One region of the Alteromonas sp. P256 genome, then DNA from elsewhere that is predicted to be linked to it. Evidence: predicted binding sites of a transcription regulator. Region 1 holds the regulator's gene; each other region holds the start of a gene.

Region 1 (10,050 bases):
ACGTTGGTGATTCGTAAGGTTTCGCACATTTATGTGGCAAACTGGTTCTTAGGCGCATTCATGCTTACCGTTGCTGTTTTGCACATTGGTAACAGCATGGCAATTCCTGTGTCTTTCACCAAATCATATTCCTTGTACGCGGGTGCAGTGGACGCCATGATGCAGTGGTGGTACGGACACAACGCTGTAGGCTTCTTCCTTACCGCCGGATTCTTAGGGATGATGTATTACTTCGTGCCTAAACAAGCTGGACGCCCGGTTTACTCATACAGATTATCAATCGTTCACTTTTGGGCGCTGATTTCACTTTACATTTGGGCTGGTCCTCACCACCTTCATTACACTGCCCTTCCAGATTGGACACAGTCATTGGGAATGGTGATGTCGATTATCTTATTCGTGCCTTCATGGGGCGGAATGATCAACGGCATAATGACCCTATCGGGCGCATGGCATAAGCTACGCACCGACCCAGTATTGCGCTTCCTTATTGTTTCATTGTCTTTCTATGGTATGTCTACCTTTGAAGGCCCTATGATGGCAATCAAAACAGTAAACGCACTATCGCATTATACAGACTGGACAATCGGACACGTTCACTCGGGTGCACTAGGTTGGGTTGCTATGGTGTCAATTGGCTCTATTTACCACTTGATCCCAATACTCTTTAACCAGCCGGCAATGTACAGTACCCGTCTTGTTAATGTTCACTTCTGGTTTGCCACAATTGGCGTTGTACTTTACATCGTAGCAATGTGGATGTCGGGCGTACTACAGGGTCTTATGTGGCGTGCAGTTAACGCAGACGGCACACTGACGTACAGTTTTGTTGAGTCTTTAGAAGCATCGAAGCCGTTTTATGTAGTGCGTTTCATTGGTGGTTGTTTTGTGGTTGCGGGCATGCTTGTCATGGCTTACAACACATGGAAAACCGTTCGTGCCCCTAAAGGCAGCATCGCTGTTGACCCAGCGACACAGCCGGCGTAGTAAAGGAGTCGAATAATGAAAAATCCACATGAGTTAATTGAAAAGAACGTTGGTCTTTTAACCGTACTAATTCTGGTTGCTATCAGCTTTGGTGCCATGGTTCAGATAACGCCGTTGATGTTTCAACAGCAAACAATGGAACCCGTTAAAGGGCTACGTCCATACACTGCACTTGAGCTTGAAGGTCGTGACATCTATATACGTGAAGGTTGCGTAGGATGTCACAGCCAAATGATTCGCCCGTTCCGCGCTGAAACTGAGCGTTACGGTCACTACAGTGTTGCTGGTGAGTCTGTATGGGAGCACCCTTTTCTATGGGGCTCAAAACGTACAGGTCCTGACCTAGCGCGTGTTGGCGGTCGTTACAGTGACGAGTGGCATCGTGTTCACCTGCTTAATCCTCGCAATGTTGTTCCAGAGTCTAATATGCCAGGTTTCCCTTGGCTTGCAGAAAACACGCTTGAAGGCGAGTTGACGGCAGAGAAAATGGAAGTATTCCGCGGCTTTGGTGTTCCTTACACCGATGAAGATATCGCGGGTGCAAAAGCGGCAGTACAGGGTAAATCAGAAATGCAGGCCCTTATTGCTTATCTACAATCTCTTGGCACACATTTGAAATAATATGGATCAAGGAATTATAGGCAGCATTTTTACTATCATCGTCTTTGTTAGCTTTATCGGCATAGTTTGGTGGGCTTTCAGTAGTCGCAACAAACAAAAGTTTGATGAAGCCGCAAACCTTCCGTTTGCAGACGAAGAAAAAGAAAAATCAAAAGAAGATTAGCAGGAGTCTTGAACTCATGAGTATGTTTTGGACAATTTGGATTTCAGTGATAACCCTAGGGTTGATCATTGGTTGCTACTTCCTTCTGCGCTGGTGCCTTTCTAACCAGACAGGTGTGCCAGAAGGTGAGTCAATGGGGCACGAATTCGATGGTATTGAGGAGCTGAACAATCAGCTTCCTCGTTGGTGGACAATTATGTTCTACATCACCATCATTTGGGGCTTTTTATATCTTGCACTATACCCAGGCTTAGGTGCATACGAGGGTCTTCTAGGATGGAAAAGTTCGAACCAGAACATTCAGTCTTTAGAAGAGTCTATGCAGGCGCGTATAGATGCTAAAGAGCAAGGTAAACTCGTTGAGTATGACCGCGAACTAGATTATGCGGCAGACAAGTTTGACCCTATCTTTGAAGCTTATGCACAAGTGCCTGTTGAAGAGTTAGCGAAGGACGCAAAAGCCAACAAAGTTGGTCAACGCTTGTTCTTACAAAACTGTTCACAGTGTCACGGTTCTGATGCGCGTGGTCAGAATGGCGGCTTCCCTAACCTAACGGATGACGATTGGTTGTACGGCGGTTCGGGCGATAAAATTGTGGAAACGCTTATCAACGGTCGTCGCGCAGCAATGCCTGCATGGCTTGACGCAATGGGCGAAGACGGTATTAACGAAGTGGTTAACTACGTGCTTAGCCTTAGCGGTCGCGATGTAGATCCACAGTTAGCGAAAGCAGGTAAAACTCGCTTCGCGGCTTGTGCAGCGTGTCACGGTATGGACGGTAAGGGCAATCAAATGCTTGGCGCTCCGAACCTTACTGACAACATTTGGCTTTATGGCGGCAGCCACAGAGCGGTGACAGAAACCCTTACCTACGGCAGAAACGGTGTAATGCCTGCTTTTGAAAAGACGTTGGGTAAAGATAAGATTCACGTTGTTGCAGCTTACGTATATAGCCTTTCAAATGATTAATCATTGAAAAGCTAAATATCGCAAAAGGCCCCGTTACTGCGGGGCTTTTTTTATGAGAAAATACCATCACTTAGCCATCTGTCTTACATTACCAATCGCTATGAAATGTAAACAATAAATGTATATTCATGACTATTTTGTGCTGTTTTTGAAAATCGCAAAGCAATAAGTTAGTGGTAAGTAATTATGAACATGCAGTTAGCAAAACAACGATGAGATCAACGATTAATGAATACACCTTGGTATAAACAATTTTGGCCGTGGTTTCTTATTGCCGTGCCAGTTATCACCGCAATCATGGGTGGCGTGCTGCTTAAGCTTGCCATTTCAACAGAAGATAGTTTGGTGGTAGACGATTACTATAAGGAAGGTAAAGCAATTAATGCACGACTAGACAAAGAGGCCGTTGCACGCAAACTTAATATGACCTCTGATCTCACCGTAAAAGACGGTAGCATTGCATTAGAATTTCACTCAGGTATTCCAGCAGAGGGCAATGCGCTTAAGCTGAACTTTTATCACGTGACTTTAGAAGATAAAGATGTGAGCACCCTACTTAGCCGTGATGCCAACGGTATTTATCGTGGATTTATAGAAGCGAATTTAGACGGTAAATGGCAGGTTTCGCTGACACCCGTGGACGAAACATGGAAAATCCAAAATACACTCATATTGCCTACTAATGATGTTATAAAGTTTAACCCGTAATGAGCGAAACTACCTGTTATCACTGTGGTTTACCCAATGATGACGACAAGCGTTTTGAAACCGTCATTTTAGGCCAGACCAGACAAATGTGCTGCCCTGGCTGTCTAGCGGTTGCTGAGGCCATTGTAAGCAATGGCCTGGAAGACTATTATCAGTTTAGAACCGAACCTGCCCAAAAGTCTGACGATAGCATTCTCGACACCTTAGACAGGTTAAAAGTGTTTGATGATCCAACGCTTCAAGATGAATTCGTCTTTGATGAAGGCAAGCACAAACAAATACAGTTAACCCTTGAGGGTATCAGCTGTGCTGCTTGCGGTTGGTTAATTGAAAAGCAACTATCCAAAGTAGAGGGTATTAAGCAAGTTGCGGTAAACGTACAGGAACGTCGTGCCTTAGTGACTTGGTCTGCCTCAATCATTAAATTAAGCCAAATTCTATCTACGTTAAAGCGCATCGGCTATTCCGGCTCCCCTTTTCACCCTGATGAGCACGAGGCCAGTTACAAGCGCGAAGAAAAAGTCTTTATTAAAAAGCTGGGGTTAGCGGGTATTATGACCATGCAGGTTATGATGCTGATGGCAGGCCTATATTTTGATTGGTTTGGCGCTATCGAATTAGAAACCCGACAATACTTTTATTGGGTGGCGTTGACACTTACCACGCCAGTGGTGCTTTATTCCGGAAGCACATTTTACTTGGGCGCATTAAAAGCAATAAGCGCCAAAACAGTCAATATGGACGTGCCCGTGACCATCGCTATTTTTGGTACCTACATAGCAGGTATTCGTTCAACCCTGCTTGAACAAGGAGAGGTGTACTTCGAATCTATTTGTATGTTTATCTTTTTGCTGCTGCTAAGCCGGTTTTTAGAGCATAGAAGCAGACATCGTGCAGCGCAAATTTCAGCGAATATGATGCAGTACATACCCGTTTCTGCAACTAAATTAGAAGCCGACGGAAGCGTGAGCGAATGCTTAGCTAAGCAACTGTCAAAAGACGATGTGGTGCTAATAAAGCCTGGGGAAACTATTCCTATCGATGGCTACGTTACTGACGGCAATGCGTCGGTGGATGAGTCCATGCTGACCGGGGAATTCAACCCTGTGATGAAACATGAGAAAAGCACAGTGTATGGCGGCACAATATGCAAAGACGGCTCATTAACCGTTGTCGTAACAAATACCCTTAAGAATGCGCTGGTTAATCAGATAATGCGTTTGCAGGCAAGTGCTATGGCCAGCAAGCCAAAGGCGGCACAGCTTGCTGATGAGTTCTCTCGCTACTTTGTCGTATCGGTGTTACTCATTGCATTACTCACTTATGGCTATTGGACCTATATCGGCAATGCAGAAGCGTTTTGGATCACCATTTCTGTGCTTGTCGCTACCTGCCCGTGTGCATTAGGTTTGGCAACGCCTTCAGCCTTAACCTGTGCAATGGCAAAATTGAACAAACAAGGCATCTTGCTAAAGAGAGCCGATGCTCTTGAGCAAATTACCACAATTGATACGGTAGCCTTAGACAAAACGGGTACGCTTACCCAAGGCAAATTTAGCGTTCGACATAGCTGGTATGCGCAAGGTGTAGACAGTCAGCGGGCTTGGGAAATTGCCTCGGCACTAGAATCACGCTCTGAGCACCCTATCGCACACGCATTTTCTGATGACGTGAAGCACAAAGTCTCTCAATTTACCGTGACACCTGGTGGCGGAATAAGTGGCGAAGTCAACGACGTTGCTTTTGAAATGGGTTCAGCTGTCTTTTGTGGTGTTAACTCATCAAGTAACGAAAGTATTCCCATCGCCGCCAATGTATATTTAGCGACAAAGGGGAAACTGGTTGCAGCCTTTGAAGTAAGCGATACGCTACGTGATGATACCAAATCGACCCTAGAAGCTTTGGCTTTAACAAACCTGTTGGTTGTGCTTAGTGGAGACACGCAGCAAAACGTAGACGACCTTACTGCCTCACTGCCCGTATCTGTCGCCTTGGGCGGTCTTACTCCTGAACAGAAATACGCGGAGGTTCAAACGCTTCAGTCACAAGGCAAAAAAGTGTTGATGATGGGCGATGGCATTAACGACGCGCCAGTATTGGCCAGTGCCGACGTTGCAGTGGCTGTAGGCAACGCCACTGATGTGGCTAAAACCGCCGCAGATGTTATCTTGTTGGGCGATCAGTTATTGTCTGTACCGGCGCTTATCGATACAGCGCACCAAACCCGGAAAAAAATTCGCCAAAACATTGGTTGGTCTGTGCTGTATAACATTATCATTCTACCCTTTGCCGTTTCGGGTTTACTTTCCCCCTGGATGGCTGTTGTAGGAATGTCGTTAAGCAGTATCATTGTGGTTACAAATTCAACACGATTATTGAGCAAATAACATGAGCATTATTTATGTCTTAATACCCATTGCGATTATCATTGTTGCTCTTGCGATCGTTATCTTTTTTTGGGCTGTTAAATCAAATCAGTTTGAAGACTTAAACCGACAAGGTTACAGCATTTTGTTTGATGACGACTTACCGCCTGAAGAAAAGAAGCTGGCCGAACAACGCAAAAAGCTTCAGCAAGAACAAGATAAGCATGGATCAGATTAATTACTTTTCTGCATTTTTGATTGGCTTAGCCGGCGGAGTACACTGCGTTGGAATGTGCGGTGGCATTGTATCGGCGCTTAGAATGGTAACGCCAAAAGATAAACCTGCACTTCCCTTCACTCTTGCATACAACATTGGTCGTATTATCAGCTACACCCTCGCAGGCGCAATCACCGGAGCCTTAGGCAAAATGGCTTCCGACTTTGTACCCGTGGCCAGCTATGCGTTGTCCATTTTAAGTGCCGTTATGGTATTTTTATTGGCATGCTATTTAGGAAAATGGTGGACAGGGCTTACTGCGCTTGAGAGTGTGGGCAAACATCTATTTCGCTATATCCAGCCGGTTTCAAAACGATTTCTCCCCTTTAAAACCCCTTTTAGTGCCATACCCTATGGGTTTATTTGGGGCTGGTTACCGTGTGGCCTAGTTTATTCCACTTTAACCTGGTCTCTCGCGGCAGGCTCAGCGATTCAAGGCGCTGGTATCATGTTGTGTTTTGGGCTGGGTACACTTCCAACCTTGCTTGCTGTAAGCACCGGTAGCCAGTATATTATTCAGGGGTTTAAGCATAGTGCTGTTCGACAATACATTGCCATTGCCATGGCCTTATATGCGGCTTATCTTATTTATAGCGCATTATCCTAAATGATGTTGTACCATTTAGGGGTGTGAACTTTAAGAGAATAGAAATTATGAGCAAAGGAAGCGGTTTCTCTATCCACTGCCAAAACTGCAGCTTCAGTCACTTGTGTTTACCTGTGGCATTGAATAAAACCGAGATTGAATCTCTCGATGATATTATCGAACGCAAAAAGCCGCTGCACAAAGGTGACACATTAATTAATAACGGCGACACGTTTACGTCATTATTTGCAGTAAGAACCGGATCGTTTAAATCATTTGTGACTAACTCAGATGGTGAAGAACAAATAACCGGTTTTCATTTCCCTGGTGATATTGTGGGTTTCGATGCGCTTCGCGAAAGTAGACATCAAAGCTACACCCAGGCGCTCGAAACGGCCATGGTTTGTGAGCTTCCCTACGACACCCTTGATGAAATGTCTGTTCAGTTTCCGAAGCTTCGCCATCAAATCATGAGTTTTATGAGTGCTGAAATAAAGCAAGACCACGATATGATTATGTTGCTCAATAAACGCACTGCCGAAGAACGTCTGCTTTATTTTATATCTCACTTGTCTCAGCGTTTTGAAGAGCGTGGTTTCTCTCACAGAGAATTTCACTTAACCATGACCCGCAACGAAATTGGGAATTACTTAGGCCTGACTATTGAGACTATTAGTCGGTTACTGAGTCGTTTTCAAAAAGAAGGGCTAATTAAAGTGGATGGCAAACTGATCACCATACTCGATTTTGATGCTATCGACGGCAAAGTCTCCGCGCTTAAAGGGCCGAGCATTGTTTGCAATGGGTAGTGCGTGTTGTTTTCGTAAAAGGCAAAGATGAATATGTTAAATTTTTGATCTAAAACAAGCCACATTTTCCCTATTGTCTATTACACTTAATGAGAAGCTTCATAGGAAGGAGAAGTTATGATTGAGTGTAATCACATTTTAGCGGTTCTCGATGCAGAGCGCGACAACCAACCTGCGTTAAGCCGCGCACTAGAAGTTGCCAGAAAAACAGGTGCAACGGTTACTGCGCTAATGGTTGTATACGACCTTTCTTACGATATGACCACCATGCTAAGCGTTGATGAGCGCGATACCATGCGCGATGCTGTGACTAAAGACCAATCTAAGCGGCTGTCACAGCAGCTCAAAGAGCAAGGTTTTTCCAATATCGACATCGTTGTTGAGTGGAACAGTAAAGCGTACGAATCCATCATTTACTACGCGCTGAACAACCAAATAGACTTAGTCGTCAAAGCAACAAAAAATCACGATGACCTAGCCTCTGTTATATTCACGCCAACCGACTGGCATCTCATGAGAAAATGCCCTCGCCCAGTGTTGTTAGTAAAAGACCATGACTGGCCTAAAAATGGTGAGATAATTGCGGCGGTGAACGTGGGCAGCGAAGATGAAGAACACGAAGCCCTGAATGACAAAATAACCAACATAGCCAATGAGTATGCTCGGCTGTTAAAAGGCCATGTTAATTTGGTCAATAGCTACCCCGCCACTCCTCTCAACATTGCCATAGAGGTTCCCGAGTTTGATTCAGAAAAATACCACAGCGCAGTCAAAAATCATCACCTTGATGAAATGGATGCCCATGCAGCTAAGCACGGTATAGCCCCTAACAAATGTATTGTGAAAGAAGGGTTACCTGAACGTGTTATCCCTCAAGTTGCTAAAGAGATAGATGCTGAGTTGGTGATCATTGGCACCGTTGGACGGGTTGGCATATCGGCCGCGCTGATTGGCAATACCGCAGAACATGTTATTGATGCGCTAAATTGCGATGTTTTAGCCATAAAGCCTAACGGATTTGTGTCGCCCTATACCGTGTAGCGCTCACAAGGGCCTCAAGGTGCCCTCTATTTACGCTAAGAAAACGCTAAAAAATGGCGACGGTACGTAACAGGGCGTAGTGAAACTGTATGCGTAGATATTTAACGTACACAAGCATAGTTAACAAAAGCCGCTTTATTGTATAATAGCGGCTTTTACACAAACCAAGTTAGTTAATTATGAGTTTAGGCACAAACGGCGCTGAATCGTCGTCCTCTGCTGCAGCGCAAAGTAAGCAAAAACACCATTTCAATAAACTGCAAAAGCGTCTTCGTCGCAATGTGGGAAAAGCCATAGCCGACTTTGGCATGATTGAAGAGAATGACAAAGTGATGGTATGTCTTTCAGGCGGTAAAGACAGTTATACCATGCTTGATATTCTTCTGTTTTTGAAGCGCGCCGCCCCTATTCACTTTGATATTGTGGCCGTGAACCTAGACCAAAAACAACCTGGCTTTCCAGAGCATATTCTTCCTGAATATTTAAACAGTTTAGGCGTGGCCTATCAGATAGTAGAAGAAGACACTTATTCTATTGTGAAAGACAAAATTCCTGAGGGCAAAACCACATGTTCCCTATGCTCTAGGCTGCGCAGAGCTATTTTGTATCGCACAGCAAAAGAGCTAGGGGCGACCAAAATAGCGTTAGGCCATCACCGAGATGACATGCTTGAAACGTTTTTCCTCAATATGTTTCACGGTGGAAAGCTCAAGTCTATGCCGCCTAAGCTAGTCAGTGATAACGGCGAGCATATCGTTATACGCCCATTGGCGTATTGCACAGAAAGCGACATACAAGAATACTCTACACTGTCTGACTTTCCTATTATCCCGTGTAATTTGTGTGGCTCACAAGATAATTTACAGCGTCAGCATATTAAGGGCATGCTTCAAGATTGGAATAAGCGCTTTCCTGGACGAATTGAGTCTATGTTTAGTGCACTTCAGAATGTGGCGCCATCCCATTTAGTTGACAATAACTTATACGATTTTCAATCAATAGCTACACATGATGGCCCGGTGGAAGATGGCGACATTGGCTTTGACGAGCCCATTTTTGAAAAGCCAGAAAGTGAGCAGTCAGCCGAGCCAGCAGACACTATCGACATCATTAACATCATGGAACCTCAATAGATGAAAATTGGACTCGCTTTAGGAGCGGGTGCAGCGAGAGGCTGGACCCACATTGGCATTATACAAGCACTAGAAAAACTAGGTATTAATATTGATGTTGTGGCTGGTTGTTCCATTGGTGCGTACGTAGGCGCCGCATATTCAAGTGGGAAGCTTGAAGGTCTTAAAGAGTGGGCCTGTTCTCTTAGTGATTGGCAGGTGTTAGCCCTCATGGGCGTTGGGCTGCGAAGAGGCGGCCTAGCCAGCGGTCAAAAAGTGTTTGATAAACTTGCCAGCGACTTTTGCGCAGATAGCTTTGAGGCAATGAATAAGCCATTTGCCGCAGTGGCCACAGATTTGTATACCGGGCGTGAAGTTGTTTTTGACAAAGGCCCTGTGGGTACTTCTAT
Region 2 (10,050 bases), on a different contig from region 1:
ATTCAGTTCCTGCGGCTAACTGCCAATCATTTACACTGTAGAAATTAGTCCAATTTAGCTCAATACGTTCACCCGTAGTGCCGCCTGCGTCTGCGCCTGAAGTCGTGTTGTCATTTTCATCTTTTCTGTATTGTGCAGTAAGCGCTGAGCGATAATCACTGTTATTAGCTTGGTAATCCCACTTGAGTTTCGAGCTAATTTGAACCCCTTTTGTAACGTTGTCTGCATCTGTGGGCAATCCCGTGGTAGCAAAGTCTATAGCGTCGTACTCATTCTCGTAATCTACCGTACGCAGGTAGGCAGAAAACGTATGCTCATCATTGGCGTTAAAGCGAAGGTTCAGTCCAGCAGTAAGGTTGTCATAACCATCGTCTTCACTCCCTATTCTTGAAATATTATCGCCATCGGTTTGCATGTAGCTCGCGTACGCCGACACGCCAAGGTTGTCGTGTTGTGATGATGTGTTTACGCTTCCTCTGTAGGTGTTTTGCGTACCCACTCCTGCCGACATGCTTAGCTGAGGCGTAACGTCACCCTGAACACCGGCTTTTGTGGTAATACTTAATACACCACCAATAGCGCCGCTGCCCCAACGTGCGCTTTGTGGGCCCTTTAATAACTCGATGCGTGTTACATTTGCAGCGGTTAAATGGGCTAAATCAATCAAGCTTCCCTGGCCGATATCATTAGCAATAACGCCATCGATAAGTACCAAAAGATGATTAGTTTCACTGCCTCGCACTCTCACCTCGGTGAGGCCACCTGGGCTGCCTGATTGAGATAAGCTGACGCCAGGAAGTCCGCGTATAAGTTCGGTAAGTTGCAACGCGCCTGAGGCTTTTATGTCGCTCTCGGTTAATACCGATACCGCACCCGGTAGCTTTGTAAGCGTTATCGGTAGGCGAGTGCCTGTTACGGTGAGGGTTTCTACGTCGTTGGTATCTTTAGAACGTTCTTGAGAAAAAACAGAAGTTGAAGTGATACACGTTAGGATTGCAGCGGCCGTTGCAGTTTTAGTAAAAGCAGCCTGTAGTAAAGATAATTCCATAATCAATAATAGTCTCTTATGCGCTCCGCCCGAGCACATGATTAAGCGAAAGCACCGCACACTCATTGATAGTGCAGGGGCCGTGAAGCACAGGCCGGTATCCGGGCTTTCTCGTCATCTGCTCATTGTTTATAAGCGTATAGCTATGAGACTGACACTCTTTTGCCTTCCCATCGAATAAGTCAACGATCACATTGGCTTAGCGACAGTGGCGTGTAAAAAAGAAGTACTGATATAGCACTGATATAGCACTTACATAGTACTGAGATTACCGTTGCGGGGGCAGCATCAGCATTTAACTGATTTCCCGTTTAACACAATTATCGGCATTGCCTTTTTATTGCCTCCTATTTTCTAGCTTTGTCTCGCCTTTTTATTGGCTAAAATGGGCTATTATGAGCTAGTATAAGCTAGTATGAGGCTAGCAAGGCCGATTCATGTGCACCTACGCGGGAGCGAGTATATAGGCTTTAACGGCGACTTACGACAGCAGCAATAATATTGATGCCTATCGCTAGTTAAATAATGTGATGAAACTACATGCCCAATTTTAGCACGGGCTCTTGCAGTGCAGACATCTGTTCTTTGAGCGCTAAGATTTGTCCTTCCCAGTATTTATCTTCTGCAAACCAAGGAAATGCACGAGGGAACGCAGGGTCTGACCAACGACGAGAAAGCCACGCCATATAATGTACCATTCTCATGGCTCTTAACGGTTCTATTAACGCAAGCTCTGCTTTATTAAACGGCTGAAACTCTTCGTAGGCTTCTACTAATGTGTCTAGCTGAAGTAATTGCTGCTGCCTATCTCCGCTTAACATCATCCATAAATCTTGAATGGCAGGCCCCATTCTGCAATCGTCTAAGTCAACAAACGTGGGCCCATCGCGCCATAAAATATTGCCAGGGTGGCAGTCTCCGTGCAGACGAATAGGGGAAGACACGTTCTTATATGCTTTTTGTGTAGCTTCAATCACCGGGTTTAAAATAGCGAAAAATGCCGTTTTAAGGCCTTCAGGCAATAGCTCACTTTGCTCTAAAACCCGCTGAGGTTCTAATAAATAGCTTTCAACATCAATTGCAGGGCGAGAAGAAAATGCAGACGCTTGAGCCGTAAGGTGAATGCGACCGATAAACCGTCCCATCCATTCCAACTGGTCTAAATTGTCGTTTTCAAATTGACGGCCGCCCACCGAGGGGAATATGGCAAAACGGTAGTCCGTACTTCCAACGCTATGGTGGTGCAGCGTCTTTGTGTTCACGGCCATGGGAGCGATGATGGGAATTTCGTTGTCGGCTAATTCCTTAGCAAAGTTGTGCTCTTCTTGGATTTGTTCGTCAGACCAGCGGCCCGGTCGATAGAATTTAACCACATAACGTTTGCCGTCTTCGGCAATAAATTGATAAACCCTGTTTTCATAGCTATTAAGCGCTAATAGACCGCTTTGAAGAAAAATGCCCTGGGTTTCCAGGGCATCTAGTATCGTATCTGGGCTTAAGCCCGAGAAAGAAAAATCTGTCATCGATAAAGAAACTTAGTTGGCTCATCAATGGTTACAATATCACCGTCTACGGTGGTGGTAACACTAATGAATATGTCAGTGACCGTATCTTCCAGATTATAAGCGTCGGTTGCAACCGATATCGGCGTTGAATATACCGCGCCACCTTCAACGACAAATTCCTGCTTTCCAATATATTCATAATCAGGAAGGCCTTTTATTTCTATGGTGTAGGTTTGACGCTTCTGTGTCTTATTCAATACCTTGATGGTATACACATTTTCAATCAACCCTTCGTTGGTTTCGCGATACAGAGAGTTCCTATCGCGAATAATATCGACTTCTGTAGGGCTACGAGTGTAGATATTGGCGAACAATAAGCCAATCATGATCACGAGTACCACAAAGTAGCCAATGAGCTTAGGTCGTATAATATGGGTTTTACCGCCAGCCAACTCTTCTTCAGAAGTAAAGCTAATGAGTCCTTTGGGGTAATTCATTTTGTCCATGACACCGTTACACGCATCAACGCACGCACCACAGTTGATGCATTCGTACTGCAATCCATTTCGAATGTCGATGCCGGTAGGGCAGACCTGCACACATAGGTTACAGTCGATACAGTCACCTAACCCTTTTTCTTTCACCTCTTCGTGGCTAAGCTTGCGTGGGCGCGGCCCGCGTTTTTCGCCGCGGTTGGCGTTGTAAGATACGGTAAAGGTATCTTTGTCAAACATGGCAGATTGAAAGCGAGCGTAAGGGCATATGTGAGTACACATAATTTCTCTCATGTAACCTGCGTTGCCGTAGGTACACACGGCAAAGAAAATAACAAAAAAGCCAGCCCAGAAGCTTACGTTGAAGGTAAAGAAGTCAACAAATAGTGCACCTATGGGCGTGAAATACCCAACAAAAGTAAGCGCCGTTAACAGAGCAACGCCCACCCAGGCAGTGTGTTTAGCCGTTTTACGCATAAATTTATCGGCATCCATTGGACGCTCGTCTAACTTAATTCGCTTATTGCGGGGCCCTTCACATTTCTCTTCAAACCACGTGTAGATATACACCCAGGTAGTTTGTGGACACATAAAACCGCACCACACTCGACCTGCAAAAGTGGTAACAAAGAAGAGGGCGAATGCCGACACAATAAAGATGTAGGCTAATAGCGTAAGGTCTTGAGGCCAAAGTGTTAGCGAAAATATTGTAAAGCGCTGCTGGCCAATATCGAGTAATACGGCCTGCTGGCCGTTAAATTGAAGCCAAGGAATGATGGCGAACAAGCCAAGAAAAATAAGCCCAAAAAATCGACGGAACGATTCCAGCGGCCCTTTTACTGCGCGTACATAAATGCGACTGCGGGAGTCGTGGCGTTTACCCTGACCGCCTCCCTCTGGTTTGTGCACTTTTACCGGTGTGACATTTTTGACCGGTATTTGTTCGTTCATAAATAAACCTTAGCTAACATCCTTAAATGGCGTGTGGAGTATACCAGCAACAGGATTGTCATGATTAATGTAGATCAAGAATGTTCATTATGATCGTACTTTTTAAACTTTCAGTCAATACTGAAAGTTCAGAAAGTAAGTTTTTGCACAGGATAACAATCTACAAAGTGTAAACCTAATTCAATAATAAAAAGTGCATTCGCATACTGACGTATTATTAATTGTATACGAGAAAGTAATCAGGATAGTGTAATATCAGCGTATATGCTTAACTACGACTCAAGTATCTAGGATTGATTTTAGTAGCACGTTAAACACCATAGCGCGCAAAGTAGCGTTAGTTTTAACGCATTTACACGAGGTATTATTCACATGTCAGCGTTAATCACAGTTATTAAAAGCCGCCATTAAGATAGGTTATGTAATACGTTATGCTACGGTTTTTTATCATTACTGCTGAAATTATTGTGCTTGTGTTGGTCTTGCGCTCTCCCTTTGTTCAATACTTGTTTGAAGACATTCAAAATTCTGTATCCGACTGGTTCATCTCACTTTCTACGCTACCCGAGCAGCGCGCGCTAGAGAGTTTACGCAGTGATATCACAACACAGCTAAAACCATTAAAGCCCTACCAACAAAACTATGTTGAAAAAATCACCGTATCTACAGATAGTGTTAAGCGTTTTTATGCGAATTATTGTGAAAAGGACGATATAAACCCCAACTTTTCGGGAACCAAACGCGCTCAACTTTGCCATACTATTACGCAGTCTTCTCTAATGCGAAAGCCAGATTAATATCTAGAAACGCCGAAAACGTTTGCGAGAAGACCGAAACGAGGAGAGTAAACGTGAATAACTTGTCTATCATAACAGCCTCTATCTGTACGGTGTTGTTAAGCAGTGCCGTTGTATTGCCATCGCATGCTGGCGAACTAAAAATAACGTGGAAAGAGCCAAAATCTTTTACCGATGTGCGCCCCTCAAATGAGTCCCGCGCTCGTTTTCGTGAACGCACTCTTGAGGCGTTAGAGGCTCACTTAGTTGAGTTAGCCGCCTCTTTGCCAAAATCTCAAACACTCTCGATGGTTGTCACTAATATCGATTTAGCTGGCCAAGTGTGGCCCAGTCAATTTATTGGCTTTGGTAATAACGTGGGCGCAGACGTGCGCGTAATACAGCGTGTTGATATACCAAGAATGACTTTCAGTTATTCGTTAACCGATAGCAGTGGTGAAGTACTGAAAAGTGAAGATGAGTTTCAGCTTAAAGACATGGGCTTTATGGATACCAATATCAGAAACATGAGAAATGAAAACCTGTTTTATGAAAAGGCCATGTTAGATGATTGGTTTGACGATACGTTTGCTGACACGGAAAGCCCAAAGAACGAAGGCTAATAAGATTTAATAACTATCTATACGCACTGGTATAAGACAGCAATTTTGAAGTACATGATTTAAAGGTACATGATTTAAAAGTACATGCTTTTAAAGAACATGGAAAACTGTAAAAAAAGGTCGGCTTGAGTGCATAGCGTTAACTATGCAATTCAAGCCGACCTTTTTGTTTTTGTTGCCATTACCTTTGAACAAGTATTTTTAGCAAGTACTCTTAATGTATAGTTTCAGCGAACACCTTGTTACAGCTTTCGCGAAGCTCATAGCCAGTGGTAGGTACATTTCACCTACCACCTACTACATAACAGGCAATCGCCAATAGCATTACAAGTAGTCGAACTCGTCGCCGCTAATCGCTAAGGTACTATCTGGCCCTGCTTTATACGCTACTTTGTGTGCGTCGCGGCGAGGTAAAATACGCTGCATATAAAAGTCTCGGGTTTTCACTTTAGAGGCTGCTAATACCGCATTATCTGAGCGCTGAGCCTTATCAGCCATGCTGTACCACAATACGCCAATTAGCGAGTATGCGCTGTAATTTAGGAAGTCGCATGCCGCTGAAGCAGCTGTGGTTGGGTCCATGCCCAAACAGTCGGCAGAAGAGGCGCGCCAGTCATCTAATAGACCTTGTGCTAGTGCTTTACTCTCACCATCTTCAATGTCGTTAACCAGTTCACTAAATGCAGCATAGGTCGACTCCATCATTTTACCGCCATCTCGGGTGAGCTTGCGGCCAATTAAGTCGAGGGCTTGAATACCGTTGGTTCCTTCATACAGCATGGCAATACGCACATCGCGCACCAGTTGCTCCATTCCCCATTCGCGAATGAAGCCGTGACCACCGTATACCTGTACACCAATATTAGTGGTTTCAAGACCCATGTCAGTCATAAAGGCTTTGCAGATAGGCGTTAAGTACTGAAGCACATTTTCTGCATTTTGTTTTTCTTCGCCTTCTGTGTGCTTTTCGATATCCATAAATTTGGCATAGAAAAGAGACAGAGCGCGACAACCTTCGATTAACGACTTTTGCGTTAGCAGCATTCTTGCTACGTCTGGCTGAAATACGATTGGGTCGGCTTTACCTTCAGGGTTTTGAATGCCCTGGGGTGCACGAGATTGAACGCGGTCGCGTGCATAGGTAAGGGCACCTTGGTAAGACGCTTCAGCAGCACCTAAGCCCTGTAAGCCCACTTGGAAACGAGCATCGTTCATCATGGTGAACATGCACGCTAACCCTTGGTTTTCCTCACCCACTAACCAGCCGGTGGCACCGTCGAAGTTCATTACACAGGTAGGACTGGCTTTAATACCCATCTTGTGTTCAATACTGCCCACTGACAGGCTGTTTGCTTCGCCCGGCTCATTGCTCGCGTCAGGCAAAAATTTGGGGACCAAGAACAAGCTAATACCTTTCACACCTTTTGGTGCGTCAGGTAAACGAGCGAGAACTAGATGGATAACGTTAGAGCTCCAGTCGTGATCGCCGCCAGTGATAAATATCTTGTTACCAGTCACTTTAAAGCTGCCGTCGTCTTGTGGCAGCGCTTTAGTGCTTAGTAAGCTTAAGTCTGTTCCAGCGTGAGGCTCGGTAAGGTTCATCGTGCCTGTCCATTCGCCGCTGATAAGCTTCGCAAGATACGTATCTTTAAGCGCTTTACTGGCATGCTTAGTGACCGCAAGTGTCGCACTTTCGGTTAGCATAGTTGTTAAGCGCCAGCTTAAATTAGCGGCATTCAACATTTCGTGAACCGGTACGGCCATGGTGTAGGGTAAATCTTGACCGTCGTACTCAGCAGAGCCAAGCATGGCATTCCAGCCGTTGGCCACATATTCTTGATAGGCGTCGGCAAAACCTTTTGGTGTAGTAACCTGACCATTTTCAAGCTTACAGCCTTCTTCGTCGCCCTCTCGGTTTAATGGGGCAACAACATCTAGTGCAAATTTAGCACCTTGCGAAATAATTTCATTCGCTAGGTCGCTATCAAAATCACTGATACCGAGCTTTTCATAATGGGCATCAAGTCCAAGCCACTCTTTTAAAAGAAACTGAAAATCAGCGGTAGGGGCATGGTGTAGAGGCATGGATGACTCCTTTTTCAAACAAGTGTTTTAATTTCTCTATTATAGCCATAAAACAAGTGGTCAGAGTAGTCCGTTAACTGAAAGTTAATAATTAATTACCTATATTCCGTTTCTCAAACAGGACTCTGGTTAACTATTACTTATGGCCTTTTGGCTTTTCCTTGCATTTATCCTACTCGCTGGCATGCTTACGCCACAGAAGCTAGCGCAATCACAAAGAAAGCACAGAGAAAACAGAAATAGACTAGGAGCAACGTGAGCTATGACCAATACCACAACGAATACCGAAATCGATACTGACGTAAGCGTTAATACTGACGTTAAGCTTAATAATAGCCCAGTCTGCGTGGTAACGGGTGGCAGTTTGGGAATTGGCCTTGCCGTGTGTAAAACATTTGCTGAAAACGGCTATCGCGTGGTGAATTTAGACATTAGGCACTTTGACGTCGCCCCGCTACATTGTGAGTGGGTAAAGTGCGATGTAAGCAACGTGAGCGAGGTAGAAAAAGCACTGGCGTCTGTGGCACAAGACTATAAGCGCATTGATGCGTTGGTGTGTAATGCGGGTAAACATGTATCAGCCACTATCGAAGAGACTGACGAAGCGTTACTCGACAGTATAATAAGCCTAAATATTAAAGGGGCTTACGCCGCAATAAAAAATACGTTACCCGTTATGAAAGCACAGCAATCAGGTGCGATAGTGGTGATGGGTTCAGATCAATCCTATGTGGGAAAACAAAACTCCTTCGCCTACGGGCTAACAAAATCTGCATTGGCGTCCATAGCTAAAAGTACCGCCCTTGATTATGCCTCTTTTAATATAAGGGCGAATGCGGTGTGCCCTGGCACTATTGAAACCCCATTATTTCACAACGCCATTGATAATTATGTCGCGCGTTCTGGGGCAAATAAAAACGACGTTGTAGCAGAAGAAGCGGCAGCCCAGCCCATTGGCAGACTAGGTCAACCTCAAGACGTCGCCGAACTCACCTATTTTCTTTGTAGCGATAAAGCGTCTTTTATTACTGGAAGCCTTCATGCTGTGGATGGTGGGTACACGGCGCAATAATGATGTGGAAGAACGCCCATGAACTGGATTGACCCTCATATACACTTTTTTGCCCTTCAGCACGGTCATTACGATTGGCTAAAGCCTAATAATCCGCCCTATTGGCGGGACAAGCCTGTTATCGCACGCAGTGTATATGAAAAGGATTTGTTTAAAGGAAATCACGCAACGCTCGGCGGGTTTGTGCATATTGAGGCTGGTTTTGATAACGGGCAACCGTGGCGAGAGGTGGCGTTTTTAGAGCAGCACTGTGTAAAACCGTTTCGCAGTGTGGCTAATATTGACTTGCGGTCGTCTACCTCCTTATCAGACATTGATAGATTAAAACGGTTTCCCTCTTTAGTTGGGCTTCGTCATATTCTTGATGATGATGCAGCAACACTATTGCGAAGCCCTAAAGTGCTGCATAGCCTGAAACATATGGCGGCAAATAACCTATCCTTTGATGCGCAATTCGATATTACCGATACGGCAAGCGTAAGCGCATTATTGAATGTGGTTGAGCGTATTCCAGAACTGACGGTAATAATTAATCATGTTGCAGCAGCGCCTTTTTTAGCTGACGTTTTGCCTGCTGAGGCTTTACCCGCTAAAGGCTCCTTACCCGCTAAAGGCTCTTGTAGCAAGCACACTAATTCAAGCAGGCGCTCTTATTCTAGCCTTGCTTACACAAAATGGCAGCGTCATTTAAGTGCGCTAGCGCAGTGCAGCAATATGGCATTTAAATTTTCGGGTATGGAGATGCAGGACAGGCAATGGACGTGGCCTTATGTTCAGCGATTGCTTAATACCGCTGTTGATATACTTCCTATAGATAACATTATGCTGGCGAGCAATTTTCCCTTGTGCACCTGGCGAATGCCTTACGCTCAACTACTAAAAGGGTATGACGACATGCTCAAGCGCATGCAGTCTCAAACAACCTCTACGGCTTTTAGTCTAAGCAAGGATAATGCAGAGAAGCTGCGTTATAAAAATGCGCACAAGTGGTATCAGTTTTAGGGTTACACGCTGACGGGGAAAATCCTAAGCTAATAAAAAAGCACCGCAAAAAAGTCGAATCTTTTACTTTTTGGCGGTGCCCCAGTTTATATCACTCGCTATTTCAGTTCAGTTACCGTCATGTGGGGAGAGCGATACACAATGTCATCATTTAAGTCGATACCAATTCCCGGCGTGTCCGGCGCCTCAATAAAGCCATTTACTGGCTGAGGGTCTTGAATACACAATTCTCTATTCCACGCTTTAGTGGCATAGGTATGATGCTCGTGGATCAGGAAGTTTGGTATGGCTGTTTCAAGGTGCAGGCTTGCTGCCGTTGCCACAGGGCCACCACATACATGTGCCTGAATACGCACATCGTAAATATCCGCGTAATCGCACACCTTTTTCGCTTCGGTAAAGCCACCGCAAAGACCCACATCAGGCTGCAGTACGTCGATGGATTGATCTTCAAGGTAAGGCCGTACGTCCCAGCGGTGGTATAAACGTTCGCC
Region 3 (10,050 bases), on a different contig from region 1:
CAGCATAATAAGGTGCTCTATCACCTTTTTGTTGCCCTTTAGAGGGCGGTCGAGCAATGTTCTTAGCCAGTGTTGCAGTACGGGAAGTTTTCGCATTACACCCAGTGACATCTCTTGAAGCCACGCATTGTCTCTAGCGTTATGTCGTCGCTGCACACGCTCTAGGCAGTCTCGGGAAGACTTACCTTGCTCTAGTATTTGATAGATAACCCATGCGCAATCTGCACGCAGGTTCTTTTGTTTAGGTAGGGGAAGGGGCTTCACTTATCACTCTCTTGACGCAATGAGCGGCCTGTTTCAAACCAAGCTTTACGTGCGTTAATAACATCAGCCGCTGGCAAGGGTTTTTTACCTGGAATTTGCAGAAGCGTAATGGTGAGCGCGTCTTTCCCTGTCGCTACGGTTATTCCCTCTTTGCTGGAATTCACAATAGTGCCGGGAGGGGCGTCATTGATAAGTGGTTCGACATGCGCCGCCCACACTTTAATATTGTGTTCTTCTACCTTCATCCACGCCACGGGCCAAGGATTGAACGCCCGGATATTTCTTTCAATTTGCTCTGCGCTGTCTTCCCATTTAATCAAGGCTTCTTCTTTAGACAGCTTTTTCGCATGGGTCGCAAGCGAATCATCTTGCTTTTGAGGAATTAGCGTTTCAATGCTATTTAACACATCGACAAGGGCTTTAGGGCCAAGTTCGGCAAGTTTGTCGTACATGGTCGCGCTGGTGTCAAGCGGTGTAATAGGTAACGTGGCTATATGCAGCATGTCCCCGGTATCTAGCCCTTCGTCCATTTGCATAATGGTAACGCCTGTTTCAGCGTCACCTGCCCAAATTGCCCGCTGGATTGGTGCTGCACCGCGCCATTTAGGTAAGATAGACCCGTGAACGTTAATACAGCCTTGTCTGGGCGCATCTAAGATTATTTTTGGCAGTAATAATCCGTAAGCGACAACCACCATAATATCGGCATCAAGCGCGCAAAGCGTTTGCTGCGCTTCGTCATCTTTTAAGGAGGCTGGTTGGTAAACGGGTATGTGGTGCTCTTGGGCTAATTGCTTTACCGGACTTGCAGTGAGCTTTTTCCCTCGACCGGCAGGGCGGTCTGGTTGCGTATAAGCGGCGATAACATTGTGCTCACTGTCAATCAATGCCGACAAGTGTTTAGCTGCAAAATCCGGTGTACCGGCAAAAATAACGTTAAGTGGCGCTGTCACAATTTTCCTTAAGCTTTCGCTGCTAATCGGGCTTCTTTTTCAAGCTTCTTGCGAATACGCTGGCGCTTTAGCGGCGAGAGATAATCGATGAAAAGAGTGCCTTTCAAGTGATCGAGTTCATGCTGTATGCAAATTGCTAAAAGACCCTCAGCCTCTAATTCAAATGCGTCACCATTTTCGTCAAGCGCCTTCACTGTGATAGCTTCTGCACGTTCAACTTTTGCATAGTTGCCCGGCACAGAAAGACAGCCTTCTTCGCTTATAGTTTCGCCTTCTTTGCGCGTAATTTCAGGGTTAATGAAAACTCGTGGCTCATCTTGCTCTTCCGATACATCCATAACCACTACTCGAACGTGACGGTCGACCTGAGTAGCCGCAAGGCCAATTCCCTTTTCGTCTTTCATCGTTTCGAACATATCAGCAACGAGTTGCTTAATTTCATCGTTAACGTCATCTACCGGCTTAGCTACCGTGCGAAGACGCTCATCTGGAAAACTTAATACGTCTAATATTGCCATTTGTCGCTTACTTTGCCTTTTCGCTGTATAAATTCATATACGATCTATTTACCAATGCACTTTACAGTGCAGATTTACTTACTATTCTAACGTATAACACAGACTATGGTGCAGTTTTTTGCTCAAGTCCTTTAAGAATACGTGTAACTGTCGATATAGTGGTATTGTCTTAAAAAGCAACAATAAGTGACAGTGAATCTTTTGCAGGTGGTTAATTTGAAAAAGCGATTATACAAATACGGGCGAGTAATGTTGGCTGCAGCTCTGGCGATTTTTGCGCTACCTGTACTCGCGCTGCAGCTAAAAGACAGTGCACCGCAAACTTATACCGTAGAGCGCGGTGACACGCTGTGGGATATCGCTAACATCTTTCTTAACGAGCCTTGGCTATGGCCTGAACTATGGCGAACCAATACGCAAATCGATAATCCCCACTTAATTTATCCTGGTGACGTCATTGTGGTTGGCATGATAAATGGGGAGCCAGTGCTTTCCATCGCCAGAGAGAAACCCTTAGTTTCACTTTCTCCTCAAACAGAAAAACGGGTGAAACCCTCGCCCATTAATACATTGGCTTGGAGCGAGATAGCACCATTTATTAATCAGCACACCATAGTTGATAAAGACAGTTATGAGGTTCTACCGCGAGTACTTGGCAATAAGGATGCAAATGTTCGTTTTGCCGCCAATAATCTCGTGGTCAGCGAACCTCAATACAATACCTCAGACCAGTTACGTATCGTAAGAAAGCAATCTATTATAAAAAACCTTGATGGCCGCGAGTTGGGCGTTCAAATCTCACACGTTGCAGATGCGTCAGTGTTTAAAGAATCGATAAGCGATGACTCAATGCTGTTGTCGTTAACCGCCTCGACACAAGAGACAAACTTGGGTGATAAGATTTTTAACGGCGACTTTTCTCATGAGAAAAGCCTGGTGCTTAAGCCCGCAAAGGCGCAACGAGGCTTTGTTGTTGGCGACCTGCACGACCATGATTTACTCGGTAAATACGACGTGGTGATTTTAGATTTAGGTAACACTGAGGTAGAGCCGGGCACCGTAATGGGTGTATACGCGAAAGGGCCATCAATTATTAACGATGAGCTGCCAAAATATACAAACAAATCAGACATGCAAAAAAGTAGAGACTGGTTTGCTAACACCGTTGAACAACCCGCACTCAAGGTGGGAGAGATCATCATTTACAAAACCTTTAATGCGGCAAGCTATGGTTTGATCACGCGGGCGAACACGGGTATTCAACGCGGTTTTATTGTTGCTCACCCCTAACGTTGTGCTGTAAACATTGCCGCACCGACTTGGAGCGGCAATGCATCACAATTCTGCATCTATTTCAGCACAATCAATGGCGTGGATACGTCTGGCCTCGGCATACAGCGTCGCTACAAAAAAATGGCTGACGTTACTAAGTGAGCTTAACTGCAATCCAGAAGCGCTTCTTACATCTACAAGCAAAGCCTCTCTTCTAAAAAGCGCGCCAAAAACTGCAACCCATTTATTCGACAAAGTTTCTGAGCAATCAGTCAAAAAAGCACTGATGTGGTTAGATGCAGAAACAGAGAGATATATAATAACGTTCGGGTGTTGTGAGTATCCAGAAATGCTCAAAACGTTAGATAGCCCTCCGCTTGTTCTTTTTGTCATTGGAAATCCGCTGCTCTTGCAACAGCCTCAAGTAGCAATGGTGGGGAGCCGCCGTGCTAGCCATCAGGGGAAAAGCATCGCTGAAGATATGGCAACAGCACTTGCTGATGCAGGAATAACGGTGACCAGCGGTATGGCGCTGGGAATTGATGCCGCAGCCCATAAAGGTGCGCTTAAAGGGATAGGCAAAACAGTCGCCGTAATGGGAACAGGGCCAGATACAATTTACCCTTATAAGCACAGGCCATTACATGCTGATATAATTAATGCTGAAGGCGCTGTAATCACAGAGTTCTTTCCCGGTGTGCCAGCTAAAGCTTGGCATTTCCCAAGAAGAAATAGATTAATTGCTGCAATATCGCTTGGAACGCTGGTGGTTGAGGCAAAAATTAAAAGTGGCACCTTGATTACGGCGAATTTGGCCGCAGATATAGGGCGAGATGTTTTTGCCATTCCCGGAAGCGTATATCATTCTTATTCTGAGGGTTGCCATTGGTTAATCCAGCAGGGCGCTAAATTAGTGACTAACGTCAATGATATCTTTGACGAACTTGCTATAGAGCCCTTGTGCACGAGGAATATCGTTAATGTTGAGAATGAAAAAAGTGAAGTGAATAGCTTGGCAACTGACAAATTATTAGCTAGTGTGGATTACGACGTTACCGCAATAGATGTTATAGCGCAGCGCGGCTCCATGCCTGTACAGCAGGCAATGGCATTATTATTAGAATACGAGTTGTGCGGTTTAGTAACTGCTGTCCCTGGCGGTTACATTAAATTGAGGGGCAAATAAAATGTTCGATATCCTCATGTATCTGTTTGAAAATTTCATCCACAGTGAGACTGAAATTCGTGTCGATCAAGACGAATTGACCGACGAGCTCGTGCGCGCAGGTTTTCATCACGATGAAATATATAAAGCGCTTGCATGGCTAGAAAAGTTGGCCGCCCTGCAAGAGACAGACATCAAGCCTTACTTTTGCAAAGGGATTAATACAAGCTTAAGTCGAATCTATACCCATGAAGAGCAAATGCGCTTGGACGTGGAATGTAGAGGATTTCTGATGTTTCTAGAGCAAGTGAATGTGCTCGATGCATCTACCCGTGAAATGGTGATAGACCGCGTTATGGAAATAGATTCTAACGAGTTCTGTTTAGAAGACCTAAAGTGGGTGGTATTGATGGTTCTATTCAATGTGCCGGGTAAAGAAAAGGCCTATGCGCAAATGGAAGATTTACTCTTCGAAGAACCAGATGGTGTTTTACATTAATCTACTTGCGTCATTATTCCTAGGGCGCTCTTTGCAGGCACGGTGCTTACAATGCCTGCTTAGCAAAGAGAACGCTTCAAAGTGTGCGTTATAAACCATCATGTCTAAAATTGACCACTCGTTATTTTCTGCTCATGAGCACGCATTAGAAGAAAGCTTTGGTGACTGCCCTGAATGCGGTAAGCCACTTCATATAAAAAATAGTAAAACCGGCCCTTTCATAGGGTGTACCGCATATCCTGAGTGTCACTTCAGTAAACCGTTACATGACAATCAAACTGCTCTCCTTAAAACGTTAGACGGCGTAGCGTGTCCCGACTGTCAATCAGAGCTTGGGATCAAAAAAGGCCGTTATGGCATGTTTATCGGTTGCACTAACTTTCCTTCGTGTCACTTTATCGCCCCGTTGAAGCAGCAGGAAGAAACCCAAGTTCGCTGCCCTAAGTGTCAGTCAGGCGAACTGATTTCTCGCACCAGTAAGTTTGGAAAGCAATTTTTTGCGTGCAATCATTATCCTAAATGCCGATATGTGCTAAATTTCCAGCCAGTCAATGAGCAATGTCCAGAGTGTGGTTGGGGTGTATTGATTGATAAGAAAGGTCAATATGTTTGCCCTCAACCATCGTGCGGCTTTAAACAATAGTCACCATCTAGAGATAATTATTAATGTCTGATACCCAAAAAGGGCAAGTGGATATATACAATCCAGTTGAGGTCGAGCAAACCGCCGCTGATCCTGTTGTGGAAGCATTTCACGCTGGTAAGTTATTGGTTTACCCAACTGAAGCCGTTATGGGCATTGGATGTGACCCCGATAATAAAGAAGCCGTGGAGTTACTGCTTCAAACTAAGCAACGTTCTGTTGAGAAAGGCGTTATTCTTATAGCTGCCAACTATAGTCAGCTACTGCCTTACGTAAATGACGAGGCGGTATTACAGCACAGGCGTACTGACATCTTTTCAAGTTGGCCAGGTCCTATAACGTGGCTGCTGCCAAAGTCAAAGACGGCACCGCACTGGATTACAGGCTCGCACGATAAAATAGCAGTGCGTGTGACTAATCATCCATTGGTTGCGGACTTATGCAATAAGGTTGGTAAGCCTATTGTATCTACAAGTGCAAATTTGGCAGGAGAATCACCTACACTTTCTATCGAAGAAGCAAGAAGCGTATTTGAAGTCAGTGTTACTTACGTAAATGGTGAAGTCGGTGGCAATAAAAAACCAAGTACAATTAGAGACGGTGATACGGGAGAAATAATAAGATCATGAAGCCAGCACAATTACTTGATGGTAAAAAGGCAGCCGATGTTATTGAAGCAGTTAAAGCGTATTTATTAAATCTTCAAGACACAATTTGCCAAACCATAGAGTTGGCCGATGGAAAAGGGCAATTTACCGAAGATAGTTGGGTGCGAGAAGAAGGCGGCGGTGGCCGTTCTCGCGTGATGAAAAATGGCGCTGTAGTGGAACAGGGCGGTGTGAATTTTTCACACGTTTTTGGTAGTCAAATGCCTGCATCTGCAACCGCTAATCGACCTGAGCTAGCCGGCAGAAATTTTCAGGCAATGGGCGTATCACTCGTTATTCACCCGCATAACCCTTACATTCCAACCTCTCATGCCAATGTACGATTTTTTATAGCCGAGAAAGAGGGTGAATCGCCAATATGGTGGTTTGGTGGTGGATTCGACCTAACGCCTTTCTACCCGTTTAAAGAAGACGTTCAACACTGGCACGATACCGCTAAAAAACTCTGCGCGCCTTTCGGTGAAGATGTTTACCCAAAGTACAAAGAGTGGTGCGATGATTACTTTTACTTGAAGCACCGCGATGAGACTCGTGGTGTAGGCGGGCTCTTTTTCGATGATCTTAATGCGTGGGGGTTTGACCAGTCTTTTGCCTTCATGCAAGCAGTAGGTAATGGCTACATTGATGCGTATGTGCCCATTATTGAACGACGTAAAAATACTGCATACGGTGAAAGAGAGCGTGATTTCCAGCTATACCGACGAGGACGCTACGTTGAATTTAACTTAGTATTCGACCGTGGCACGCTGTTCGGTTTGCAGACAGGAGGAAGGACAGAATCAATTTTGATGTCGATGCCTCCATTAGCTCGCTGGGAATATTGTTATTCACCGTCACCAGGAAGCGCAGAATCGAAACTTACCGATTGGTTAAAGCCAACGAATTGGTGAGCGCCCACAGTGTAGGGTTAAGCGCAGTCTAAGTGTCAATTGGAGTCTTTGAACGACTTTCAGAACAGCTAAAGCCGCACGGTATCGACCTGCGGCTTTATTTTTTAGTCTCGTCCTTCTCTAAATTACTTGCTTCCCTAGCGAGTTAAGTAACCTGAACCCCTGTTAAAGTAATAACAAGGCGGTTCATCTCTAACGATTGATCTACATCAACCTGCGCTGCTATGTTCATTCAGCGAGCTAGGTATATTGCGCTAGATCAATTCCTTGTGTTCCAAAGTGGGTAAAGTGGCGTCATCTTATTTAAACACACGAGAGACACACAATGCGTACACATACTCTTTCAGCACTTTGTCTTACTCTGGCAGCTATTGCCCCTTTTGCTAATGCTCATCAGCAAGGTGATTTACTTGTTCGCGGTGGTTTAACGACAGTTGCACCCGACGAGTCTACTTCAAATATTTTAGCGGGTGGGGCAGACCTAGGCGTTGCTCTAAATATCGGTAACGATACTCAGTTAGGTCTCAATATCGCTTATTTTATTACTGATAATATTAATATTGAATTACTAGCGGCCACGCCCTTTAAACACGATGTCGAATTTTCGGTAGCAGACCCACTAGGTACAGGTAACCAACTTGGTGAAGTCACGCACTTACCTCCCACCCTTACCGCAAACTATTATTTTAATGATGCCAGCTCAGCGTTTCAGCCTTACGTAGGTGCGGGTATCAACTATACCTTTATCTTTGATGAAGAATTTACATCGGCTAACAACGACGCTGGATTAAACGATTTATCCCTTGATAATTCTTTTGGGTTGTCAGCACAAGTGGGTATGGATTATATCGTTGATGACAAGTGGCATGTGAACGCATCGGTACGCTTTATTGATATCGATACTGAAGCAACATTTAACGTGGGCGATGCAAGCGGTGCGGTTGAAGATATTGAAATTGACCCTTGGGTTTACACTATATCTGTTGGCTATACTTTTTAGGTAGTTTTTTATAATAGCAACTACTTTTAGTAGCTCAGCGTTTAATAGCAGCTCTTGTAGCAGCATTCAAAGTAAAAGCGCGGATTATTAAATCGAAGCATTGCACTACGACAAAGCCGATAAGAGCCTCATCAATGAAAGAAGACTTGCGCGTTATCATTAGGTCAACACGGCCTAATGATAACGCGCTTTTTTTATTCTGAATTGATCATATGTTCTGCTAATTGGTCTAGCGAACGAAGCAGCTGATTGGCGAGCAAAATATCATCGGTGGTGGCAAACATTGCCTTTCTCATACAGTACATCCATTGTGCTTTTAAATTTGGCGTGACAGAAAATGGCAAATGTCGAGCTCTTAATCTGGGATGACCAAATTGCTGTTGATAATCATCGGGCCCTCCCATCCATAAACTTAAATAGAGAAAGAAAACATGCCGAATTTTATCTAAAGGCATGGGGTGCATAGCCAATAACTCTGATGCTATCGAATCGGTCTCCATGATATCGTAAAACCGGTTGGCTAATTCTCGAACCTTATCTTCTCCACCTAAGCGATAATATGGTGTAGTCTCATTAACCTTATTGTCGCCTTTTCGTTTTGTATTAAAGAAGTCACGTATTCCCATGAAAAAATTCGCCGTATTTGGAAACCCTATTGAGCAGAGTTTATCACCAACCATTCATCAAATGTTTGCTCAGCAGTGTGATGAAGCCATTTCATATGAAAAAATATTAGCGCCAGAGGGTGGCTTTATCGCAAAGGCGAGGTCTTTTTTGTCACAGCCAGACGCAGTAGGTTGTAATGTCACCATGCCGTTTAAGCTAGATGCATTCAATATGGCGGTGGTCGACGATCAGGCTGCGAAAGATGCCAAAGCAGTAAACACTCTGATGAAGGTGTCTAATGGCAGTAATGAGACTAATGCAAAAAACAATATTAAAGGCTTTAACACCGATGGAATTGGACTGGTAAACGACCTTTTAAATAATCACATCGAGCTTAAAAATAAAAGAGTGCTGTTAATTGGGGCCGGTGGTGCGGCGCGAGGCGTGATATCACCTTTGATAGAAGCCTCTATTGCGCAATTAACAATTGCCAACAGAACCAAGGAGAAAGCACAGCAGGTGGCAGATGAAACCGGACACTCCAATATAGAGGTTGTCGCATTAGAAGATGTTAGCAATGTAAGCCCCCATATTATTATTAACTCTACTGCGGCTAGTCTGGATGGCGAGTTACCTTGTGCTATGTCTCTGTCGTTGTTGGAAGAATGTGATGTGGTTTACGATATGGTTTATAAGAACTCTCCAACAGTGTTCATGCGAGAGGCAAGGTCTCAGGGCGTACCAAAAAGTTTAGACGGGTTGGGTATGCTAGTAGAGCAAGCAGCTGCCGCTTTTACTATTTGGACTTCAAAGCAACCAGACACCAATACTGTGGTGACTAAGTTGCGAGAACTTATAGAGAATTCGTAGAAAGTCTTAAAAGAGTGAAATACATAGCTTTAATGCGACGTTTCTATACATCGCGTCAATAAAGCGTTTCATTAAAGCGTTTCAATAAAGCACTGTGATACAAAACTGTGATACAAAATAGGGACATTACAAATGTGGTTCACTCTTTCTAAGCTAATACCGCTGTAAAGCATACTTATAAAAGGGCGTTTGCTGAACGTCCCTTTATATAGATACTTGTCTGTGCTGTAACTACCTAGAGGCTATCTTCTATATACTCGTCCTTTAACATAACGTAATTAATCGCAGACTGTTTTAGGAAGGCCGACTCACTGTCTTTTAATGGACGTTTCTTTTGCATAGGGTTGCCGACATAAAGATAGCCACTTTCTAATCGCTTATTAGGGGGCACTAAAGTCCCTGCGCCGATAAACACATCGTTTTCGACAACGGCTCCGTCCATAATAATCGCACCCATACCAACGAGAATTCGATTTCCCAACTGACAGCCGTGCAGCATACATTTATGTCCCACGGTGACGTCATCTCCAATAATAAGGGGAAACCCCTCAGGAAATTGCGTCGTTCGGCGAGTAACATGAAGTACCGAACCATCTTGGATATTCGTTCTCTCGCCAATCTGTATTTTGTTTACGTCTCCTCTAGCGGCGACCAGCGGCCAGATACTGCTATCATCACCAAGCGTTACATCACCAACCAATA

What was found. The regulator FNR, encoded in region 1, switches genes on or off when oxygen is low (the NO sensors DNR and NnrR bind a similar motif). The targets are predictions, from matches to a motif close to TTGATCTAGATCAA.
Region 2: the regulator FNR is predicted to act here: its motif matches at 4,063-4,076, upstream of ccoG (cytochrome c oxidase accessory protein CcoG).
Region 3: the regulator FNR is predicted to act here: its motif matches at 7,072-7,085, upstream of V7R39_RS10555 (OmpW family outer membrane protein).

What each region holds. Positions count from the first base shown of each region.
Region 1 covers NZ_JAZETM010000003.1:366,762-376,811, reverse strand. The annotation lists gene ccoN (cytochrome-c oxidase, cbb3-type subunit I) at 1-987, shown strand, start outside; gene ccoO (cytochrome-c oxidase, cbb3-type subunit II) at 1,003-1,608, shown strand; gene V7R39_RS07360 (cbb3-type cytochrome oxidase subunit 3) at 1,610-1,771, shown strand; gene ccoP (cytochrome-c oxidase, cbb3-type subunit III) at 1,788-2,741, shown strand; gene V7R39_RS07350 (FixH family protein) at 2,970-3,449, shown strand; gene V7R39_RS07345 (heavy metal translocating P-type ATPase) at 3,449-5,836, shown strand; gene ccoS (cbb3-type cytochrome oxidase assembly protein CcoS) at 5,838-6,053, shown strand; gene V7R39_RS07335 (sulfite exporter TauE/SafE family protein) at 6,040-6,699, shown strand; gene fnr (fumarate/nitrate reduction transcriptional regulator Fnr) at 6,747-7,487, shown strand; gene uspE (universal stress protein UspE) at 7,605-8,528, shown strand; gene ttcA (tRNA 2-thiocytidine(32) synthetase TtcA) at 8,708-9,661, shown strand; gene V7R39_RS07315 (patatin-like phospholipase family protein) at 9,662-10,050, shown strand, end outside.
Region 2 covers NZ_JAZETM010000001.1:655,737-665,786, reverse strand. The annotation lists gene V7R39_RS02890 (TonB-dependent receptor plug domain-containing protein) at 1-1,048, opposite strand, end outside; cobalamin riboswitch at 1,124-1,400, opposite strand; gene V7R39_RS02885 (serine/threonine protein kinase) at 1,585-2,571, opposite strand; gene ccoG (cytochrome c oxidase accessory protein CcoG) at 2,568-3,998, opposite strand; gene V7R39_RS02875 (hypothetical protein) at 4,430-4,795, shown strand; gene V7R39_RS02870 (DUF3016 domain-containing protein) at 4,849-5,397, shown strand; gene V7R39_RS02865 (acyl-CoA dehydrogenase family protein) at 5,722-7,482, opposite strand; gene V7R39_RS02860 (SDR family NAD(P)-dependent oxidoreductase) at 7,745-8,554, shown strand; gene V7R39_RS02855 (amidohydrolase family protein) at 8,573-9,556, shown strand; gene V7R39_RS02850 (mandelate racemase/muconate lactonizing enzyme family protein) at 9,655-10,050, opposite strand, start outside.
Region 3 covers NZ_JAZETM010000006.1:290-10,339, reverse strand. The annotation lists gene rsmB (16S rRNA (cytosine(967)-C(5))-methyltransferase RsmB) at 1-264, opposite strand, end outside; gene fmt (methionyl-tRNA formyltransferase) at 261-1,217, opposite strand; gene def (peptide deformylase) at 1,226-1,735, opposite strand; gene V7R39_RS10585 (LysM peptidoglycan-binding domain-containing protein) at 1,922-3,025, shown strand; gene dprA (DNA-processing protein DprA) at 3,066-4,193, shown strand; gene V7R39_RS10575 (DUF494 family protein) at 4,195-4,671, shown strand; gene V7R39_RS10570 (DNA topoisomerase family protein) at 4,772-5,314, shown strand; gene V7R39_RS10565 (Sua5/YciO/YrdC/YwlC family protein) at 5,338-5,943, shown strand; gene hemF (oxygen-dependent coproporphyrinogen oxidase) at 5,940-6,872, shown strand; gene V7R39_RS10555 (OmpW family outer membrane protein) at 7,198-7,872, shown strand; gene V7R39_RS10550 (group II truncated hemoglobin) at 8,067-8,498, opposite strand; gene aroE (shikimate dehydrogenase) at 8,497-9,348, shown strand; gene V7R39_RS10540 (gamma carbonic anhydrase family protein) at 9,584-10,050, opposite strand, start outside.